Regions from separate parts of the Planococcus sp. TJ-307 genome, predicted to be linked through region 2. Evidence: predicted binding sites of a transcription regulator. Region 2 holds the regulator's gene; the other holds the start of a gene.
What was found. The regulator NrdR, encoded in region 2, represses ribonucleotide reductase genes. The targets are predictions, from matches to a motif close to AACACNATATATNGTGTT.
Positions count from the first base shown of each region.

Region 1: a site for NrdR is predicted at 1,605-1,622, ahead of AC4EHK_RS09805 (vitamin B12-dependent ribonucleotide reductase). Genes of this name have one in related genera too.

Region 1 is NZ_JBZDOJ010000002.1:696,108-699,528, forward strand. Features, by position in the region: gene AC4EHK_RS09805 (vitamin B12-dependent ribonucleotide reductase) at 1-1,570, opposite strand, end outside; gene AC4EHK_RS09810 (lipoate--protein ligase family protein) at 1,759-2,595, opposite strand; gene AC4EHK_RS09815 (rhodanese-like domain-containing protein) at 2,695-3,078, shown strand; gene AC4EHK_RS09820 (AAA family ATPase) at 3,148-3,421, shown strand, end outside.
Region 2 is NZ_JBZDOJ010000002.1:903,224-906,644, forward strand. Features, by position in the region: gene AC4EHK_RS10860 (replication initiation and membrane attachment family protein) at 1-1,057, opposite strand, end outside; gene nrdR (transcriptional regulator NrdR) at 1,069-1,545, opposite strand; gene speD (adenosylmethionine decarboxylase) at 1,660-2,043, opposite strand; gene AC4EHK_RS10875 (glyceraldehyde-3-phosphate dehydrogenase) at 2,360-3,379, opposite strand.

The DNA.
Region 1 (3,421 bases), 210 kb from region 2:
GCATGCGGACACCGACGCGAACCGTTTCTTTCAATGCTTCAAAGTCCACTGCCTTTGTTTTCGGATCTGCGAACTGTGCCAAGTTGACCGCAGCCAAGTTGCAGACGGAGTAAGGTGCCAATGGCTGTTCGCCGCAAGGGTTCGTCGCAACAACTTTTTGGCCATATGCAGCCGCATTTGTTTTTTCATTGGCATTATCGATAAAGAAGATGCCGGGTTCAGCTGAATAAGTCGCACAAATATTGACCAAGTTCCATAATTCGCGGGCTTTCATTGTCCGGTAGACGCGCACACCATGACCCATGCGTTCCCACTCACGAACATCGCCGACTTCCTGCCATTGTTCATTGTAGATGGCCATTTCTTCTTTCGAATAAGATTCCACTGCTGGGAAGCGCAAATCGAAATCTTCGTCGTTTTCAACCGCCGTCATGAAATCGCTCGTCAACGTGACTGAAATGTTGGCACCTGTCAAAAATTCTTCGTTATGAACCGAATAAGTTCCGCCATCTCGAAGTTTTGCTTCAGCGTCACGCATAATTTTTTCGTTGAATCCGCCCATTCCAGGAATTGCACGGTAGTTTAGGATGCCTTGATACATGGCATCTTCCTGTTCTGTTAACGGTTTGAATTTTAATTTGTCATGAGCTAATTTCTTGATCGTTTCGTCTTGTGTGTTTTCAATCAAATAGCGCAGGATGCGTGGATTCTGCATTTTGGAGATGATAAATTCGGCAATATCCGGATGCCAGTCTGCCAGCATGATCATTTGCGCACCGCGGCGTGAACCGCCTTGTTCGACAAGATGAGTCAACTTGGCAATGTCATCCAGCCAAGATACCGATCCTGACGATTTGCCGTTGACTCCACGAGCCAATGTGTTGCGCGGACGAAGAGTTGAACCGTTGGTGCCAACTCCGCCTCCGCGGCTCATGATTTCCATGACCTGCTTGCGGTGATCGGAAATGCCTTCGCGTGAGTCTGCAACAAACGGCATTACGTAGCAATTGAAATACGTGACATCCGTGTCAGCGCCTGCTCCGTAAAGCACACGGCCGGCCGGAATGAATTTTAATCCGACCAATTGCTGATAAAATTTTTCAAACCATTCCTGGCGTTTTTCAGAAGTTTTTTCTACAGAAGCAAGGCCTGTTGCATTGCGTTTGGCAATCTGCTCGTAGAACACTTCAAGCGGCTTTTCAATCACGTCGATCGGGCGATTGACAATGCCTGCTTCCTGTTCCTTCGGGTTGTCGATTGCACTTCTGTAATCTTCCTCGATCCAAACTTGTGCTTTATTGGTTTGCTGATCGATGGAAACAATGTAGCCAAGACCGCGGGCTGGGAATTTCGGATCTTCTTTGACAGTCAATACAACAAAATCGCCAGCTTTCAAGGTTTTTTTCTCTGTATCCTTGAATGAATACCGGTCAATCATAACAAGGCGAGATACCCCTTTATGCGTCAAGTTCATATCCGGAGTAACGGCGTGCACTTGCGGAAACGTTTTAATATCTTCGTTTAATGCTTTTGAATTTAATGAGTACTGGGATTGTGTGGCGGAAACCATTGACAATTCCTCCTTTGTGTTATATACGTACATAAATACTATATGTAGTACTAATTTAATTCCCATCATACTATATGTTGAAACGCCTTTTCAATAACAATTTTCTGCTTCAAAACTTCGCCACTTTTAAAAGCTATATATGGCAAGGTTTCCGGCTTTGGAAATCAATAAAATGAGCCAAAAGACACTCAAACACGGAAATTCCATTCGGCATTGGCGTATTTTTTTTCTTCTAAAGCCTTGACATCTGCGAACTGTTGTTCTGACAGCGTATACGGTTCCAACTCGATGGACAATGCCTGTTCAAATCCTTCTTTAAATGCACGAATGCATTCTTCTATAGTGGCCGGCTCCTTGCGAATTGAATTGATCGAGACCGCTTTTTCGGGAATTTTGCTGCGCATCCGCTCTTTCGCCTCTTCGCTCGAAAATTTGAAAACAGACAACAGCTTCTCAACATCCAAATCAAGTAGAATTGCACCATGCTGCAAAATCACGCCTTTTTGGCGCGTTTGTGCACTGCCCGCTACTTTTTTTCCTTCAACAACCATTTCATACCAGCTCGGTGCATCAAAACAAACGGCTGATTTGGGATTTTTCAAATCAGCACGCTTGGCATCTGTATCTGGAACAGAAAAATAAGCATCCAGTCCGAGGTTTTTAAAGCCTTCCAATAAGCCCTCGCTTAATACCCGGTACGCTGCCGTGACCGTTTCTGGCATATCCGGATGGTCTTCACTAACAATAATGCTGTATGTAAGTTCATGTTCATGGAGAACGCCTCTGCCTCCTGTTGGCCTTCGGACAAATCCCAGGCCAAGCCGGTTGACGGCTTCCATATCAATTTCTTTTTCTACTTTTTGAAAATAACCGATCGACAGCGCAGCCGGCTGCCAGCTATAAAAACGGATAACCGGCGGAATAAGCCCCTCGCTATGCCATGTCAGCAAGGCTTCATCGAGGGCCATATTGAAAGAAGGGCTGTTCGCACCTGAATTTACAAAATTCCATTTTGGATATTTCACAAGATCGCCTCCTATTTCCGCTAATTAGTGTAACATTGGCATTGAATATCCGTCATCTCTTCTCTTATAATAAAAGAAGATTAGAAAGGGGCAAGAACATTGGAATTTTTATACATCACGATTGCCATTGTTGTGGCAATCATCATTTACGCGGTGATTATGTATTTCCGCATGAAGAAAGCGGTCACTAACTTGACGCAGGAACAATTTATCGAAGGTTACCGCAGAGCTCAATTGATTGATGTACGCGAGCCAAAAGATTTTGCGGCCGGCCATATTTTAGGAGCACGCAATATTCCACAATCACAATTGCGCCAACGCTATAAGGAAATTCGTTCGGACAAACCCGTTTACTTGTATGACCAGAACGGTGCACGCAGTGGACGCGTCGCCATTTTCCTACAGAAAAAAGGCTACGATCAATTGTTCCAGCTGCAAGGCGGGTTCAAGCAATGGACCGGAAAAATAAAATCGAAAGCCTGAACACTAAACGCCCTTCCACATTTTGGAAGGGCGTTTTTCATCCTATTCCATTTGAAAAGAGGAAGCTCAATGAAACCTGACCTACTTTTTCCACATCAAGCGAACATCCGGGAAACGCTCCCGCATTATTCGGATCTTGCCATTGTCTCCCAAAGCATCCTGAACATGCTTGATGGCCGTTCTGCTGGCTCCTGGATGCACATTGATATAACAGAACCCATTGAGCAATTAAACAGCCATCTGATCGACATGATGGAAAAGCGATTGCTCTCTTACGAAGTGCTGTCTTTTATTTATGAAGCCCGTCCGTTCGGAAAAATTGCCAACGCACCCGACGACTTGT
Region 2 (3,421 bases):
TTGTCAGCTTCATGTCAGTGCGCAACAGGACATATTGCAACAAAACATTCACAACAGCTGGCTTCATGCCATGGGTAACGACCAATTGGTTGGCGAGCTGGACATCGGCAGGCAGCGGTTCATTGCCATCCGCAATGTCACGCAGTACTTGAATCGGTGGTGCCGTCTCCAAATAGACCAATAGTTCATCTTGCTTGGTTTTCGGTGCTTCTTCGGTTAGCTTGGGAGCTTCCTTGTGCACTTGGACAAGCTGAGGCGCTGTAGTAGAAACTGTTAGCTTATAGTATTCAGAAGCTGATTTTTTCAAGCCTTCTACTGTCAAATTATAATCGTCTTCAATGGCCAACAAGATTACTTTTTGCATTTCCAAAGGTCCCCAACTGTAAAGGTAAGCCAGTTTGGAAATAAAATCTTTAATGGTAGCTGTCAGTACGCGCTTCGGCACCAGCTGTTCTGAAAGCCCCTGGCGAAGCAAAGCAAAATCGAATTCCGCATCTGCTTCATAAGCTCCCCTTTTCCGTTCCTGTAAATCCTGCTTGCCGGATGGATATCCGGCTTTCGCATGAACCGGCTGAAAAATATCGGTGAACGTGCGTGATACTTCTTCAAAATCAGACGGAATTTCTGACTGGATCAGAAAGCGATCTCGAACTCGGCGATACGACGGTTCTCCAATTTTGCTGAACAGGAACATTGACAGCAATGGATCCATAAAAAAAGTTTTCGGATCCAAAGGCGGACAAAGTTCATAGATAAAACAGCGGTTGTCCTTGTTTTTTCGGTAAGTCTTTAGCAGCCCAATCGCTTCCAATTGAATTCTCGCTTCAAAAATTTTCGAAATGGGATTTCCCAACGTGTTCATTAATGTGTAATGGGTCGACTCATCACCAGATGCTTCTCCTTCAGCCCATAGCGTTAAATAAAGCGCGGTGGCTTCCGCTCCAATCATCGGCTGATAGAGCAGCGTCAGCAGCTGACGGTCATAATTCGAAAATGGATAAGGCAGACGGATTCGATAGGAATCGGCAGGCTGCAATTCTTTGTAATATGCAGTCATAAGTCACCGCCTTAGTCGATTTTCTTGTCTTCCGGACTTTTGTTCAGCAAATCCTTCAGCTCGTCGATAAACACCGTGATGTCTTTAAACTGGCGATAAACAGAAGCAAAACGGACATAAGCCACTTCATCAATTGCTGCCAACCGGTTCATCACCAGCTCTCCGACTTCTTCAGATTTCACTTCTGGATTGCCTGCCCGGCGAAGGTCTTTCTCGATGGTAAAAACCACTTCTTCCAATGCTTCAAGAGAAACCGGCCGCTTTTCGCATGCACGAATCAAGCCACGCAAAACTTTTTCACGGCTGAACTCTTCACGTGAGCCGTCTTTTTTGACGACAATCAGCGGCATCTCTTCCACTTTCTCAAAAGTGGTAAAGCGATATCCACACGATTCACATTCTCTGCGCCTTCTGATTGATTTCATTTCATCTATAGGCCGCGAATCGACAACACGTGTGCCGTTATGTTGGCAAGCTGGACATTTCATTTCGACATCTCCCTAACTTCTCTATCTAGTGTATCTAGTATAACAAAAATTCATTGGGAAAATAGAAAAAGCAGAGGATTTTATCCCCTGCTTTCGTGTTTTTTGTTAAATGGATTATGCTGTTACTGAAACTTTGGATTTTCCAACACTGACTGGACCCATACCGCGCGGAATTTCGACAAGTTCGCTTGAGGTTGACCCGAGCGCTTCTGCGATATACTTCGCTGCTACTGTTGGATCTAAGTCGCCGCAAGTGTAAACATCTACACTGGCGTAGCCGTGTTCTGGGAAACTGTGAATCGTTAAGTGAGATTCTGAAATAATCACAACTCCGCTGACACCTTGTGGTGCGAATTTATGAAAAGCGACCTCTCTTACTTCAGCTCCAGATTTGAGTGCTGCATCAACAAAAGTTTGTTCGATAAAATCCATATCGTTTAATTTGTCAAAATCACACTGCCAAAGTTCTGCAATTACGTGACGTCCCATTGTTTCCATGGTTCGTTTTCCCCCTTTGATATCATTTTGTTTTTTGCGCAAAATATTCAAAGTTGACTACCACGGGGGAAAGTTAGTCCAAAGAGGTCCTAACCCTTTAAGCAGTCATGTGAATAAAAAATCTTACGCTCCTAATTCCGAAATACATGATGGAAATTCAGAAGTGGTAGCTGTTTTTCAACTACGATTCATAGTATAAAACGTATTTATTGTAAATGCAATAATAATATCTTATTAATCTTGAAATTTTTTCAATAAATTTTCCATAAAAAAACCCGTTTCTCCAATAAAAAGTAGAGAAACGGGGTGTGTAGCCTTATTTGGACACCAGTATTAAAGCATTTGCAACCTTTTTCGTTAAATCAATTACGCGGGCCGAATATCCCCATTCGTTATCGTACCAAGCCAGAACTTTTACTTTGCGTTTGCCAATTACCATGGTCGATAATCCATCAACTATAGCAGATTGCGGATTGCTGTTAAAATCCACAGACACAAGCGGCTCCATCGTCAAGCTTAAGATTCCTTCCAGCCCATCTCTTGAAGCTTCCTCGAATGCCTGATTGACTTCTGCAATTGTTACATCTGATTCCAAATCAACAACCAAGTCAACTAGCGAGACATTCGGCGTTGGCACACGCAAAGCCATGCCGTGCAGTTTGCCCTGCAATTCAGGAATTACTAATGATAGCGCTTTCGCAGCACCCGTCGATGTCGGAATGATGGATTGGGCACATGAGCGTGCACGACGAAGGTCTTTGTGCGGATTGTCCAAATTTTGCTGATCATTTGTATACGAATGTATAGTCGTCATCAAGCCGTTTTCAATGCCAAATTTGTCATGCAGCACTTTCACGACTGGCGCCAAGCAATTTGTTGTGCAGCTGGCATTGGAAATGATGTCATGCTTGTCAATATCCAACTGGTCTTCATTTACACCCATCACAATAGTGATGTCTTCTTTTTTTCCAGGTGCTGTCAATATGACTTTTTTTGCACCTGCTTCTAAATGCAAAGCCGCTTTGTCGCGAGAATTGAACTTCCCTGTTGCTTCGATGACAATATCAATGCCCATTTCTCTCCATGGCAAATTTAATGGATCTCGTTCGCTTACTAACTGAACTCGTTTCCCGTTCACAATTAATGCATCTTCTTCTGAAGATACGTCACCCGCAAAGGTTCCGTGATTTGTGTCATACTTAATCAAATGCGCAAGGGTTTCAGTCGGATAAGTGGCATTGACTGCCGCAATTGTAACGTCATCCATCATTATCGCCTGTCTGAAAACCATACGGCCAATACGGCCAAATCCGTTAATTGCAATCGAAACTGTCATGTAGGAGTCCTCCGTTTATAATTAAGTTATACTCATATTTTT